Regions from separate parts of the Neorhizobium tomejilense genome, predicted to be linked through region 3. Evidence: riboswitches for the same ligand, from Rfam matches in the RefSeq annotation. Region 3 holds a riboswitch; each other region holds the start of a gene.
What was found. A riboswitch is a leader RNA that binds a small molecule or an ion and turns the genes downstream of it on or off. The one in region 3 is predicted to bind thiamine pyrophosphate.

Region 1 (3,720 bases), 1.6 Mb from region 3:
CAATGTCGTGGTGCGCTCGCTCGGCATCATCCTCCTGCTGGCACCCGAAGGGCTGATCAATTCGGTCACCGGGCTGGTCGGCATTCCGCCGGCCCGGTACATGCTGTTCACGCACGGTGCGGTCGCGGTCGCACTGGCGCAGGTCTTCCTGCCCTTCATGGTGCTGGCGCTCTACGACAATCTGCAGAATACCTCGCCGCGCGTGCATGAAGCGGCCCAGAGCCTCGGGGCCTCTCCTGCGGTTCGGTTCCTCACCGTCGACCTGCCGCTTTCGCTGCCCGGCCTGCGCTCCGGCACTGTGATCGTTTTCCTGATGGCGACCACGGCCTACGTTTCCGCGTCGCTGCTCGGCGGAAAGAAGGTCTGGACGACGGGCATGCTGGTGCTGCAGGAAGCGATCAAGAACCTCAATGCGCCGCTTGCCGCAGCACTCGCAATCATCATGACCGTCACCGGTCTCGCCTTCGCGGCGCTCTGCGCCTATTCGCTCAACCGCCTGATGCCGTGGCTGAAGGGCAAGCCCAGCAATCCGTGGAGCATTCCGCGCTGGCTGGTGCCGATCATCAACATTTTCGGGCCGATCGTCTCGAAGCTGCTGCTCGCCACCTCGCTGCTGCTCCTGTTGCTGCCGTTGGTGCTCGTGTGCATCCAGAGTTTCAACGACGTGCCGCAGGCGACCGCCTCCGGCTTCCGCGGCTTCACGTTGAAATGGTACGAGGCGGTGTTTTTCGCCGGGACCTATGCGGATGCCTTCTGGGTGTCGGTGCGGCTTGCCGTCACCTCGATGCTGGTGGCGCTTTCGCTTTCGCTGCCGGCGGCCTTCGCGCTCGCCCGTTATCCGTTCAAGGGCCGGTCCGCGCTCCTGGCATTCTGGCTGCTGCCGATGTCGCTGCCGCATGTGGCGATCGGGGTCGGAATGCTGCGGCTGCTGCAGATCTACCTGATCATCCCGCCCTTCCTCGGTCTCGTGGCGATCCACGTGATCGTCATCCTGCCGTTTGCGATCACGCTTCTGACCACCTCGGTCATGGGGCTCGACCGGGCGCAGGAGGAGGCGGCGGCGAGCCTCGGGGCAAGCCCGGTGCGGCGGTTTTTCCTGATCATCATGCCGGGTCTGGCGCCGGGGCTGTTTGCGGCTGGCATCGTCGGCTTCCTGCTGAGCTTCGGCGAGGTGACGGTGACGAGCTTTCTCACCACGGCTCGCCTGACGACCCTGCCGGTCCGTATCTACGCAGAATCGACCTTCAGCCTGGAGCCGACCGCGCACGCCATCTCGGCCGTCCTGATCCTCTTCACCGTCATCGCGCTGGCTTTGCTGGGCAGGGTGGTTCGCCTCGACCGTCTCTACGCGCGGTGAGTTGGAAACGATAGCCGGCGGACCGTCCGGTCCGCTTGACAGACATAGCGAAAACCGACAGTTATCGTGTTCTTCCGAGGGGGGCATCTTGACGATGCTGAGATGGCGGTGAGCCGGACCCTTGAACCTGATCCGGGTCATGCCGGCGTAGGAACGGAAATAAGCGTCATTCGACGATACTTTCTCTTCTCCGCTTCACCTGGATCTCCGTGATTGACTGATCTGGAGATCGACCGATGACATCCATTCTTCGCGTTTTCCCGAAAGGGCATCCGGTCCCGGCGTGCAGGTTCGGCGCGTAGCATCATGCGCGCGTCCCATGCGGTCATCGGCCTCGTCCTGCTTGTCGCCCTCTGGCAAGCGGGCGTCTGGCTGTTTGCTCCGCCCCGCTATATTCTGCCGTCTCCGATTGCCGTCGCTTCCGCCTTCGGGCGGCAGCCGGGTTTCCTGCTGCAGAACAGCCTCGTCACGCTGACGGAAATCGCGCTGGGCCTCGCGATCGGCGCAGGCCTCGGCATCGCCACGGCCTTCGGCGTCGCCGCGTTGCCGCGGCTTGGTCGTCTCGTCTGGCCGATGGTGCTGATCCTGCAGGCCTTTCCCGTCTTCGTGCTGGCGCCGATCCTGGTTCTCTGGCTGGGTTTCGGCCTCGCCTCGAAAGTGGCGATGACGACGATCATCATCTTCTTTCCGGTTGCGTCGGCCTTTGCCGACGGTCTTCGCCGCACCGATCAGGAAATCCTTGACGCCGTCTCGCTGGAGGGCGCGAACCACTGGCAGACGCTGGTGTCGATGCGCGTGCCGCTGGCGGTCCCGAGCCTCGTCTCCGGTCTTCGGGTCGCTGCACCATTGGCGCCGCTCGGGGCGGTCGTCGGCGAGTGGGTCGGCGCGTCCGGCGGGCTCGGCTTTGTGATGGTCCAGGCCAATGCCCGCATGCAGACCGACACGGTGTTTGCAGCGATGACAATACTGGCAATTCTTACCCTCATCTTGCGGCTTCTCATCGACCGGTTGACCGCCGGGCTCGCCCCGTGGGCCAGCGAAGCCGACCCTTCATCTTCATCCGCATCAGGGAGTTCCGTCCGATCATGATCCGTATCCTCACCGCGTCCTTCATCGCGCTGGCCAGCCTTGCCACCCCGATTTCTGCGCAGGCGGCCGACAAACTCAGCGTGCTGCTCGAATGGTTCGTCAATCCGGACCACGCGCCGATGGTCGTCGCCAAGCAGCGCGGGCTGTTTGCTGATGCCAATCTCGATGTCGAACTCATCCCACCGTCCGACGCCTCCGCTGTGCCGAGGTTGGTTTCAGCCGGCCAGGCGGATATCGGCATCCATTACCAGCCAAACCTCTATCTGGATCATCAGGCAGGCCTGCCGCTGGTGCGGTTCGGCACGCTGGTCGAGACGCCCTTGAACACCGTCACGGTTCTGGCGGACGGCCCGATCAAGAGCCTCAAGGACCTGAAGGGCAAGAAGGTCGGCTTTTCCGTCACCGGCTTCGAGGATGCGATGCTGAAGCGCATGCTGGCGTCGGAAGGGCTTTCCAATGACGACGTGGAACTGATCAACGTCAATTTCTCCCTGTCTCCGTCGCTGATCGGCGGCAAGGTGGACGCGACGCTCGGCGGGTTCCGCAATTTCGAACTGACCCAGATGAAGCTGGAAGGCCATGCGGGTCGTGCGTTTTTTCCGGAAGAGCACGGTGTTCCGGCCTATGACGAGCTGATCTTCGTCACCCGCACCGCGCTTGCTGCCGACAGCCGGTTGCCGCGCTTCCTGCATGCGGTCGAACAGGCCTCGATCTTCATCACCAACCATCCGCAGGAAGCCTGGCAGCTGTTCGTCAAGGCCTATCCCAACCTCGACGACGAACTGAACCGCACCGCGTTCTTCGACACGCTGCCGCGCTTTGCCAAGCGTCCGGCCGCACTCGACCAGGGCCGTTACCAGCGCTTCGCCTCCTTCATGCAGGAAATGGGACTGATCAAGACCGTGCCTCCGGTCTCCGGCGTTGCTGTCGAAATCAGGTAGGCCAAGCTGCTGATATTGTTTGATTTGAACGCCGGGGTTCGCGTAACGTGATTTCCATGCCAGATGGCATCGCACGTTACGTACCCCGGAGTTTGCTTGACCATCGGACTTGCCCATGCGGAACTGATCGCGGTTCTGTCCGCCGTCACCGGCGACGAGCCGCGCGTGATGACGGTTCGCTCGGGAGATGCGCTGCCGTCCGGCCCCTTCGAACTTGGGCACAGGAGCCTGCAGGCAGGGCTTCGCGAGTGGGTCGGGGACCAGACGGGCCATCCGCTCGGTTATCTCGAACAGCTCTATACCTTCGCCGACCGCGACCGGACCCATGAGGAT
Region 2 (3,720 bases), on a different contig from region 3:
GCCCGTTTCGAGCGCGGCGGCAAAGCGCAGCACATCTTCCGCATTGCGGCCGAAGGCGATGACATCGGTCACCTGGGGCCTGCCGGCCGTCAGCGTGCCGGTCTTGTCGAGCGCGACGGCTGTGATCTTGCCGAGCGTCTCCAGCACCGCGCCACCCTTCATCAGCAGGCCGCGGCGGGCGCCTGACGAGAGCGATGCGGCAATTGCGGCAGGCGTCGAGATGACCAGCGCGCAGGGGCAGCCGATCAACAGGATCGCCAGGCCCTTGTAGACCCACTCGCTCCAGGACGCACCGGCCACAAGCGGCGGCAGGATGGCGACCAGAGCCGCAACGGCGACGACACCCGGCGTGTAATAGCGGGAGAACCGGTCGATGAAGCGTTCGGTCGGGGCCTTGCTTTCCTGCGCCTCCTCGACCAGCCGAACCACGCGGGCAATCGTATTGTCCTCGGCAGCCGCCGTCACGCGAACCCGCAAGGCCGCATCGCCGTTGATCGTGCCTGCAAACACCGTATCGTCGATGCCCTTGGCAACCGGCGTGCTTTCGCCCGTCACCGGCGCTTCGTCGATCGCGCTTTCGCCGGCGATGATGACGCCGTCCGCCGAAATGCGGTCGCCGGGACGCACGAGGATGATCGCGCCGACGGCAAGGCTCTCGGCCGGCACTTCGCGGGTCTGGCCGTTTTCTTCGAGCAGCGCGTTTTTCGGCACCAGCGCCGTCAGGCTCTGGATGCTTTGGCGCGCCTTGCCGGCCGCGACCCCTTCCAGCAATTCGCCGATGAGGAAGAGGAAAACCACGGCGGCGGCCTCTTCCGACGCATTGATGACAACGGCGCCGACGGCGGCGATCGTCATCAGCATCTCGATCGAAAACGGCGTGCCAGCGAGTGCTGCCATGATGGCGCGGCGGGCGATCGGCACGAGGCCAACCAACATCGCGGCGGTGAAGATATAGGGGCCATAAGCAGGGACGAGATGGCCGAGCCCGTAAGCCGCCGTCAACACGAACCCGACCAGGATGGTCAGGCGGCCCTTTGCCGATTTCCACCACGGTCCGTCCATCGGCCCCTGGTCGTGGCCGTGCAGGTTTTCGATTTCTGTGGTGGCGTGGTCGTGGTGGGAATGATCGTGCCCGCCGTCGTGGCTATGTTGGCCGTGACCGGCCTCCCCCTCATCCGACCGCTCCGCGGCCACCTTCTCCCCCCTGGGGAGAAGAAGACTTGCCGCACCGTCTCCGTCCTCCTCTCCCCTCGGGGAGAGGTCCGCCGAGCGAAGCGGAGGCGGGGTGAGGGGGCCGCTCGCTCCGACGTTGGCCGGCGTCTTCTGACCCAGCGCCCTCAGCGTATACCCAAGCCCCACGACCTTCTTCTCGATCGCGCCAAGATCGCCTGTCCCGTCGTGCTTTACCGTCATCGTGCCGGACGCAACCGAAACGGACACGTCCGCGACGCCCGGCATGCGGCGAACCGCCGTGTCGATCTTTGTCGCGCAGCTGGCGCAATCCATGCCGCCAACCTTGTATCGTGCCTGTGTCGTGGCGTTCATCGTCTCTTCCCGTTTGGACCGAGCCCCGTCTCTACAACCTCTAGCGACTAGAGCTGCAAGGCCTAAAATCAGAAAAAATCACTGGCGAAGCGCATTCTCTTTGCTGTAAGCCATGGTGAAGACAGGGGCGTCCGGCTGAGCCGGGCTGAGAAGCACCCTTAGAACCTGAACCAGATCATGCTGGCGGAGGGAGTCGTCCGGGCGTTCAACATTGCGCCCAGCGCCTGCCCCGCCGAACGAGGCAGACATGCAGACGACGCCCCTTGCAGAGACCCCCGGCCAGCTGCTGACCGCGATGCGCGCCAAAAACCCGCTCGTCCAGAACATCACCAATTTCGTAGCGATGAATATCGCAGCCAACGTGATGCTTGCCGCCGGCGCCTCCCCCGCCATGGTGCATACGAAGGAAGAAGCCGGCGAATTTGCCCGCATCGCTTCGGCCCTGACGATCAATATCGGCACCCTTTCGCCGGATTTCCTGGCCGGCATGAAGGCCGCGGCCGCCTCTGCCACGGAAGCTGGTAAGCCATGGGTGCTCGATCCCGTCGCCCATTACGCCACCGCCTATCGCCGCGCGGCGCTCGCCGAACTCATGGAACTGAGGCCGACGATCATCCGTGGCAATGCGTCGGAAATCATCGCGCTGGCCGGCAGCCAGTCGAGCGGCCATGGCGTCGATAGCGGTGACAGCGTTGCGGCGGCCGAAAGCTCCGCCATCGCCATCGCCCAGCGGCAGGCCTGCGTAGTAGCCGTCACCGGCGAAGTGGATTTCGTCACCGACGGCCGGCGTTCGGTCCGCATCCTTGGCGGCTCCGCCCTGATGCCGCAGGTGACCGCGCTCGGCTGCTCGCTCACCTGCCTGGTCGGCGCCTTTGCGGCAAGCACGGACGATCCCTTCGAGGCGACGATCGCCGCACTCGCGATGTTCGCGGTCGCGGGAGAGGAAGCGGCCTTCACCGCCTCGGGTCCCGGCTTCTTCTCGCCGATCTTCCTCGACCGTCTCGCGGCGCTGACAGGAGAGACGCTCGATGCCAAGGCAAGGATCGTTTCCCCATGAAAAAGACCTTCGATCTTTCCGTCTACCTCGTCCTCGACCCGGATCTCTGCCGCGACATCGGCATGGTCGAGACGGCAAGGCTGGCCGTCGCCGGCGGCGCGACCATCGTCCAGCTCCGCGACAAGCAGGCGGATACAGCAAAGATGATCGAAACCGGCCGGGCGCTGAAGGCGGTGCTGGCAGGCACCGGCGTGCCCCTGATCATCAACGACGACGTGGAGGCGGCGATCGCGATCGGCGCCGAAGGCCTGCATGTCGGCCAGAGCGACATGGCGGCGGCGGCGGCGCGGCAGCGCGCCGGCCATGGCATGATCCTCGGCCTCTCGGTGGAGACCGAGGAACTGGCGCGTCGGCTGGATCCGTCCATCGTCGACTATGTCGGCATCGGTCCCGTCTTTGCGACCGGCACCAAGCCCGACCACAAGCAGCCGATCGGTTTCGACGGGCTTGCGCGCATCGTCGCCATGGCACCGGTTCCGGCGGTCGCGATCGGTGGCGTCAAGGCGGAACATGCCGGCCTCGCACTGGCCGCCGGCGCAAAGGGTATCGCGGTGGTCTCCGCTATCTGCGGCCAGCCCGATCCTGAAGCCGCAGCCCGCAGAATTGCCGCAGAAATCGAAAGGGCGCGCGCATGAGCATCAAGAATGTCCTGTCGATCGCCGGTTCGGACCCTTCCGGCGGCGCCGGCATCCAGGCGGACCTGAAAACCTTCGCGGCGCGCGGCACCTATGGCATGGCGGCGCTGACCGCGCTGACCGCCCAAAATACCCAAGGGGTCACCGGAGTGCATGCCGTGCCCGCCGCCTTCGTCGCAAACCAGATCCGCACCATTTTTCTCGACGTGCGCGTCGACGCGGTGAAGATCGGCATGATCGCCAATGCCGAGATCGCCGAGGCGGTCGCCGACGTGCTACGCCCCCATCGCGATACCGTGCCGATCGTGCTCGATCCGGTGATGATCGCCAAGGGCGGTTCGCCGCTGCTGGCGCTCGATGCGGTGGACGCCGTCACCTATAAGCTGATGCCGCTTGCCACCGTCGTCACCCCCAACCTGCCGGAAGCCGCGGCGCTACTCGGCGAGGCGATCGCCACGACCCGCGAAGAGATGGCAGCCCAGG
Region 3 (3,720 bases):
TCTTGTAGGTGATGACCCCAACCTTGACGTCGTTGCGGTCCGGCAGGCCGAGATGTTCCTTCGGCGTCACGTAGCAGAGCATGGCCGTGCCGAACCAGCCGATCATCGCCGCCCCGATGCCCGACGTAATGTGGTCATAGCCCGGCGCGATATCGGTGGTCAGCGGCCCGAGCGTATAGAACGGCGCCTCGCCGCAGACCGCGAGCTGCTTGTCCATGTTGGCCTTGATCTTGTGCATCGGCACATGGCCGGGGCCTTCTATCATCACCTGGCAATCCTTCGCCCAGGCGATCTTCGTCAGCTCCCCAAGGGTCTCCAGTTCCGCGAACTGGGCCGCATCGTTGGCATCGGCGATCGAACCCGGGCGAAGACCATCGCCGAGCGAGAACGAGACGTCACAGGCCCGGGCGATGTCGCAGATCTCCTCGAAATGCTCGTAGAGAAAACTCTCCTTGTGGTGGTGCAGACACCACTTGGCCATGATCGAGCCGCCGCGGGAAACGATGCCGGTGACGCGGTTGACGGTGAGCGGGATATAGGCGAGCCGCACGCCGGCATGGATGGTGAAATAATCGACGCCCTGTTCGGCCTGTTCGATCAGCGTGTCGCGATAGACCTCCCAGGTCAGGTCCTCGGCAATGCCGTTGACCTTTTCGAGCGCCTGATAGAGCGGCACGGTGCCGATCGGCACCGGCGAATTGCGGATGATCCAGTCGCGGATATTGTGGATGTTGCGGCCGGTCGACAGGTCCATGACCGTATCGGCGCCCCAGCGGATCGCCCAGACCATCTTCTCGACTTCCTCGGCCATCGACGAGGTGACGGCCGAATTGCCGATATTGGCATTGATCTTCACCAGGAAGTTGCGGCCGATGATCATCGGTTCGGATTCGGGATGGTTGATGTTGGCGGGAATGATTGCCCTGCCTTCCGCGACTTCGCGCCGAACGAACTCGGGCGTCACGAAATCCGGCACATGGGCACCGAAACTTTCACCGTCGCGGACGAGCGGTTCCCTGGCCGCCTGCCGGCCGAGGTTCTCGCGGATGGCAACGAATTCCATCTCCGGCGTGATGATGCCGGCTCGCGCATAGGCGAGCTGGGTGACGGCCCTGCCTCCCTTTGACTTGAAAGGCTGGTTGCGGACCGGGAATTCCGGCGTCAGATGGCTTTCGGACACGAAGCCGTTGTCCTCCGGCCTGACAATGCGGCCCTGATAGATTTCGACGTCGCCGCGGGCGAGAATCCAGCTTTCGCGCAGGCGCGGCAGGCCGGCATCGATGCTGATCGCGGCACCTTCGACGGTATAGGGACCGGAGGAATCGTAGACGGTGACCGGCGGTTCGCCGGAGGTCGGATGCAACGCGATCTGGCGCATCGGCACGCGGATGTCCGGGTGGATCGTTCCTGCTTTCAGGACCTTCGTGGAGGCGGGAAGCGGGCCGGTGGTAACGACCGGAGTGAGCTTGGTGGTTGCGATATTCATGGTTCAAGGCTCCAAGGTTTGACGTTTGGAGACCCAGTTCCAGTGTTGGAATGATGGAAAAACACCCCGGAATGCGAAGGACGGTTTCCCGCCCTTGTTACCGCAGCGCCCGCACCGTCCCTACGCCAGTATGAACTGGATCAGGTTCAACGGGTCACTGCGCCTCGGCCGGCCAAAGCCGGTCCGACCAGCAGTATCTCAGCCCCTTGACGGGACCCCCCTGGTGAATGGCGCCATCAGAAACCCGCGGGCCGTTGATGTCAAGCCGGGGCATGCGGATGGCGATCGATCGGATTTTACGGAATCCCGCAGCCCTAACTTCACGACGTTTATTGCTGGAATCTTAGGCTTTCCCGCGTAGTAACGTCCCCAGCGATGAACGCAGAATTTGAACGATCCGGAGATGTCGAGATGAACGAGACCATTCGCGAATTGCTCACACGGGTAGGCGGCCTTCCGGTCGCGGTGACCGAGCTGGAAGACGGGGCCGATCTTTATGCGGCCGGCCTCTCCTCATTTGCATCCGTACAACTGATGCTCGGCCTGGAAGAGGCTTTCGACATCGAGTTTCCCGACAGCCTTTTGAACCGCAAGTCCTTCGCCAGCATAGCCGCGATCGAGCAGACGGTTTCGCATATCCTGAAAGCGCGCGAGGCCGCTTGAGATGAGCCTCCCCGCCTTTGCCGCCGACATGAGCCTGAGCGCCCGCGCTCACCGCGTGGCAACCGTAGCGGCCGAATTTGCCGACCGCGTCGATCATGACGGCCGCTTCCCCCGGGAGGCGGTCGACGCCATGAAGGCCGAGCGCCTGATCGGCATCCAGATCCCGGCCGCGTTCGGCGGCGAGGGCGCTTCGATCGCCGAGATCGCCGAGGTCTGCTCCATCCTGGGACAGGCCTGCGCCGCGAGCGCCATGGTTTTCGCCATGCACCAGATCAAGGTTTCGAGCCTGGTGGAGCACGGTGGCGACAGCGAATGGCATAGGGACTTCATGCGCGAGCTTGCCGGCCGCCAGCTTCTCGTCGCTTCCGCGACGACCGAGGGCGGCATCGGCGGCAATATGCGCAACTCCATCTGCGCGATCGAGGTCGATGGCGACATCTGCCGCCTGACCAAGGATGCGACCGTGATTTCCTACGGCGCCCACGCCGATGTGATCATGGTCACCTCGCGCTCCAACGAGAAGGCCGCACCGACCGACCAGGTCATGACGGTCTTCAAGCAAGGCCAGTATACCCTGCAGAAGACCGTCGACTGGGATACGCTCGGCATGCGCGGCACCTGCTCCGACGGTTTCCTCTTCAGGGGCGAGGCGCCGTCCGTCCAGATCTTTCCAAAGCCGTTCGCCGAGATCGCGGCGCAATCGATGCTCGCCACCTCGCATCTCCTCTGGAGCGCGGTCTGGTACGGGATCGCCGCCGATGCGGTACTGCGCGCCCAGGCCTTCGTGCGCGCCGCCGCCCGCAAGGCCGGCGGCACCCAGCCGCCCGGCGCGCTGAGGCTCGCCGAAGCCTCGAACCTGCTGCAGCTCCTCAAGGCCGGCATCCTCTCCGGCCTCAGGATCTACGCGGATGCCAAGGCGGATCACGACCAGCTGTCGTCCATGGCGTTTTCGATCGCCATGAACAACGTCAAGCTGGCTTCCTCCGAGACGATCCTGACCATCATCAACCAGGCGATGATCATCTGCGGCATCATGGGCTACAAGAACGGCACGCCCTACAGTCTCGGCCGGCATCTGCGCGACGCGCATTCCGCCCAGCTGATGATTTCCAACGACCGCATCCTCGGCAATACGTCGACCATGCTGCTCGTTCAGAAACCGGACACCAGCCTGCTCGGCTGACGCCCCGATCATTTCATATGTAAACCATTGAAAAGAATGAGGTAAAGCCATGGATATGCAAGTTTCATTTCTCGACCGCCTGTTCGATGCAGGCCTGCTGATCGAGACCGGCGTCGACGGCCTGTATGGCCGCAGCGGCCAGTTCGAAGACGTCATCGCCGCCTTCGAGCGGTTGATCGACAAGGTCGGCGGCGGCGACGGTGCCGAGGCGATGCGCTTCCCGCCGGGCATGAACCGCGCCTTCTTCGAGACCAGCGGCTATATGAAGAGCTTTCCGCAGCTCGCCGGCACGGTGCATTCGTTCTGCGGCAACGAACTCGACCATATGAGCCTGCTGAAATGCATGGAAGTCGGCGAGGAGGACTGGACCAAGGGCCAGGAAGCAACC
Region 4 (3,720 bases), 240 kb from region 3:
CTGGACCCCGAGGACACGCTGTCCCACTATCTGACGGATGGACGCGGCGAGACGCTGCTGGTCAACGGCGAACAGCGGCATGTCGCAGGCTACATGAAGGATTTCCTGTTCCAGCCGGAGCAGATCAGGACACCGATCAGGAACCTTTCCGGCGGCGAGCGCGCCCGGCTGATGCTCGCCCGCATCATGGCCCGGCCGTCCAACCTCCTGATATTGGACGAACCGACCAACGACCTCGACATCGAGACGCTGGACCTGCTGCAGGAAATCGTCGCCGGCTATACCGGCACCGTCATCCTCGTCAGCCACGACCGTGACTTCCTCGACCGCACCGTGACCTCGACCATCGCCCCCGCCAATCCGGACGCACCGGACGGCCGCTGGATCGAATATGCCGGCGGCTACACGGATATGCTGGCGCAGCGGAAGGGCGCGCTGGAGGAAAGGCGCCGCACGGAAAAAGCTGACAGGGCAAAAACCGATACTGCAGCATCGGTTTCTGGCACCCCCAAGGGCAAAGGCAAGCTTTCCTTCAAGCAGAAATTCGCGCTCGAGAACCTGCCGAAGGAAATGGCCAAAGCCGAAGCCGAGATCGCCGCCCGCGAGAAGAAAATGGCCGACCCCAACCTCTTCACCAAGGATCCCGCCGCCTTCAACAAGCTGGCTGCGGAGATGGAAAAGCTGCGCCAAAGCATCAGCAAAATGGAAGAAGAATGGCTGGAACTCGAAATGCTGCGTGAGGAAATCGAAGGCTGATTTGTGATTTGTTAAGCTTAACAGATAGTTAGCTAGAAAAATATTTGTCGCGGAGCGGAACATATGATGTCCCGGGGCGTTCTGGGGTGTGAGTAGTGGTCGAAATGTCCCGGGGACGGATCGGCCTGCCAGGAACCGATCAACCGAATGGGGACATCCAATGCTGACAAATGTTACGCGTCGTCGGCTGGCCACTGAGGCGATGAATCAAAGAGTTATGATTGTCGAAGACGAGTTTCTGATCGCGCTCGATGTTGCCGAGACGATCGAAGCCATGGGCCTGAAAGTCGCCGGTTTTGCCAATGCCCGCAAACATGCCCTGGCGCTCGCCGCCTATGCCGATATCGCCCTGGTCGACGTCAATCTTTCGGACGGCCGGACCGGTCCGGAGATCGGCCGCGAGCTTGCCGAGCAATATGGCATCACCGTCGTGTTCATGACCGGTAATCCGGACGATGTGGAAGCCGGCGTCGAAGGCTCGCTCGGCGTTCTCACCAAACCGGTCATGCCCGATGTGGTCGAGAAGACCATCGACTACGCCGTTGCCAACCGGCTGGGCGGCATGGCGATCGTTCCGCGTGAACTGAAAGTGTTTCCGCAAAACCACTGAGCCGTGTTGCACCTGCCGAATGCGCCTTGAGCCGGCCGCAGACCGCCTCTTGCCAGCCATTCGCCTCGCCGCTAAATCTGATCCTGCTCTAACGGGGTGCCGCGCGTTTTCGTGCGGCTGAGAGGCCTTTGGCCAACCCGCGGAACCTGATCCGGTTAACACCGGCGGAGGGATTAGACGGCTCTTCATCAGCGCCTATTCCCCTTTGTCACCAAAACGAGGAGACGCTGATGCGCAGCACCATTCTTTCTATATTCGCGGCCGCTGCCGCCCTTTCCCTTTCCGCGCCGGCCGAAGCGCAGGAAAAGACGCTGACCATCTACACCTACGAGAGCTTCGTCTCCGATTGGGGTCCGGGTCCCAAGGTGAAAGAGGCGTTCGAAAAGACCTGCGCCTGCAAGCTCAATTTCGTCGGCGTCGCCGATGGCGTGGCGCTTCTGACCCGCCTGAAACTGGAGGGCAAAGGCACCGACGCCGATATCGCGCTCGGCCTCGATACCAACCTGATCTCCGAGGCGAAGGCGACCGGCCTGTTCGAGCCGCACGGGCTCGACGCTTCGGCGGCCAAGGTCCCCGGCAATTACAGCGACGACACGTTCATCCCCTACGACTACGGCCATTTCGCCGTTGTCTACGATACGCAGGCGATCAAGAACCCGCCGAAAAGCCTCAAGGAACTGGTGGACGGCGATCCGGCGCAGAAGATCGCCATCGAGGACCCGCGCACCTCGACACCCGGCCTCGGCCTGCTGCTCTGGGTGAAATCGGTTTATGGCGACCAGGCACCGGAGGCCTGGGCGAAGCTCAGGAAACGCGTGCTGACCGTCACGCCGGGCTGGTCGGAGGCCTATGGCCTGTTCACCAAGGGCGAAGTGCCGATGGTGTTTTCCTACACGACCTCGCCGGCCTATCACATGGTCGAGGAGAAGACGGAGCGCTACCAGGCCGCCTCGTTCTCCGAAGGCCATTACATCCAGATCGAAGTTGCCGGCATGCTGAAGGGGGCGAAGGAAAAGGATCTGGCGAAACAGTTCCTGAAATTCATGATTTCGCCGGCCTTCCAGGACGTCATCCCGACCACCAACTGGATGATGCCGGCCGCCAAGACCTCCCAGCCGCTCCCCGACGCATTCAACAAGCTGGTGCAGCCGACCAAGACTTTCCTGATGGGGTCGGACCAGGTGGCCAAGAACCGGCAGGCCTGGATCGACGAATGGCTGACCGCCATGAGCATGAACTGATCCCATGCTGACGAGGGCCGAGCGGAGACGCGGGATAGGCTGGGGGCTGCTGAGCCTGATCGGCATCGCCCTCTTCGTCGGCATCGCAGTCGCCGCCCTTCTCTCCTGGGACGCCGGCAACACCCAAAGCCGGCTGTTCACCGCCTATACCTGGCGAATTCTGCGTTTCACCCTGCTGCAGGCGGTTCTTTCGACGCTGCTGTCGGTCGTCTTCGCCCTTCCCGTCGCACTCGCGCTCGCACGCCGTCCGCGCTTTCCGGGCCGTGTATGGGTCATCCGGCTGATGGCATTGCCGATGGGCCTGCCGGTGCTGATCGGCGCGCTCGGCCTGATCGGTATCTGGGGGCGGCAGGGGGCGATGAACAGCCTGCTGTTGAAGCTTGGCCTCGAACAGCCGGTCAGCATTTACGGGCTTTCCGGCATATTGCTGGCACATGTGTTCTTCAACCTGCCGCTCGCCGCGAGACTGCTGCTTGCCGCGCTGGAGCGCCTGCCGCCGGAATATTGGCTGCTCTCCTCCAGCCTCGGGATGAAGCCCTTCTCCGTTTTCCGCTTCATCGAGTGGCCGGCGGCCCGCCGAGTCATCCCCGGCATTGCCGGCCTGATCTTCATGCTGTGCGCCACGAGCTTCACGCTCGTCCTGGTGCTCGGCGGCGGGCCGGCCGCGACCACGCTCGAAGTGGCGATCTACCAGTCGCTGCGTTTCGATTTCGACCCTCCGCGCGCCATAGCGCTGTCGCTGCTGCAGATCGGCATAACGGCGCTGATCCTGATTGTGATTTCGCTGCTTCCAGCTCCTGACGACGCTGGCATCACGGCCGGTCGGGCGACCCGCCGGTTCGATGGCCGGACGTTGCCCGCACGGCTTTGGGATGTGCTGGCTATCCTGCTTGCCACGATATTCCTGATCCTGCCGCTCGCCTCGATTGTCGGCGCGGGCGCCCAGGCCAATCTCTGGAGCCTCGTCAACAGCGCCGCCTTCCTGCGCGCCGCCTGGACCAGTTTCACGATCGCGCTTTCCTCTGGCCTGCTGGCAGTGCTGACCTCCCTGGCTATCATTGCCGGACGCGGTGCAATCTCAGACATGAAGAGGCCTGCCGGAACGGCCAGAGC

Region 1: linked by a shared signal. The riboswitch ahead of ACSQ3G_RS11695 (ABC transporter permease) and the one ahead of thiC (phosphomethylpyrimidine synthase ThiC) in region 3 are both predicted to bind thiamine pyrophosphate.
Region 2: linked by a shared signal. The riboswitch ahead of thiM (hydroxyethylthiazole kinase) and the one ahead of thiC (phosphomethylpyrimidine synthase ThiC) in region 3 are both predicted to bind thiamine pyrophosphate.
Region 4: linked by a shared signal. The riboswitch ahead of thiB (thiamine ABC transporter substrate binding subunit) and the one ahead of thiC (phosphomethylpyrimidine synthase ThiC) in region 3 are both predicted to bind thiamine pyrophosphate.

What each region holds. Positions count from the first base shown of each region.
Region 1 covers NZ_CAXUSO020000001.1:2,299,635-2,303,354, reverse strand. The annotation lists gene ACSQ3G_RS11700 (ABC transporter permease subunit) at 1-1,357, shown strand, start outside; TPP riboswitch at 1,425-1,528, shown strand; gene ACSQ3G_RS11695 (ABC transporter permease) at 1,664-2,446, shown strand; gene ACSQ3G_RS11690 (ABC transporter substrate-binding protein) at 2,443-3,387, shown strand; gene ACSQ3G_RS11685 (NUDIX hydrolase) at 3,484-3,720, shown strand, end outside.
Region 2 covers NZ_CAXUSO020000002.1:356,947-360,666, reverse strand. The annotation lists gene ACSQ3G_RS24480 (heavy metal translocating P-type ATPase) at 1-1,545, opposite strand, end outside; TPP riboswitch at 1,659-1,754, shown strand; gene thiM (hydroxyethylthiazole kinase) at 1,793-2,602, shown strand; gene thiE (thiamine phosphate synthase) at 2,599-3,237, shown strand; gene thiD (bifunctional hydroxymethylpyrimidine kinase/phosphomethylpyrimidine kinase) at 3,234-3,720, shown strand, end outside.
Region 3 covers NZ_CAXUSO020000001.1:3,936,294-3,940,013, forward strand. The annotation lists gene thiC (phosphomethylpyrimidine synthase ThiC) at 1-1,486, opposite strand, end outside; TPP riboswitch at 1,586-1,718, opposite strand; gene ACSQ3G_RS19430 (acyl carrier protein) at 1,898-2,149, shown strand; gene ACSQ3G_RS19435 (acyl-CoA dehydrogenase family protein) at 2,151-3,332, shown strand; gene ACSQ3G_RS19440 (amino acid--[acyl-carrier-protein] ligase) at 3,382-3,720, shown strand, end outside.
Region 4 covers NZ_CAXUSO020000001.1:3,692,605-3,696,324, forward strand. The annotation lists gene ACSQ3G_RS18405 (ABC-F family ATP-binding cassette domain-containing protein) at 1-756, shown strand, start outside; gene ACSQ3G_RS18410 (response regulator) at 917-1,366, shown strand; TPP riboswitch at 1,449-1,556, shown strand; gene thiB (thiamine ABC transporter substrate binding subunit) at 1,597-2,607, shown strand; gene thiP (thiamine/thiamine pyrophosphate ABC transporter permease ThiP) at 2,612-3,720, shown strand, end outside.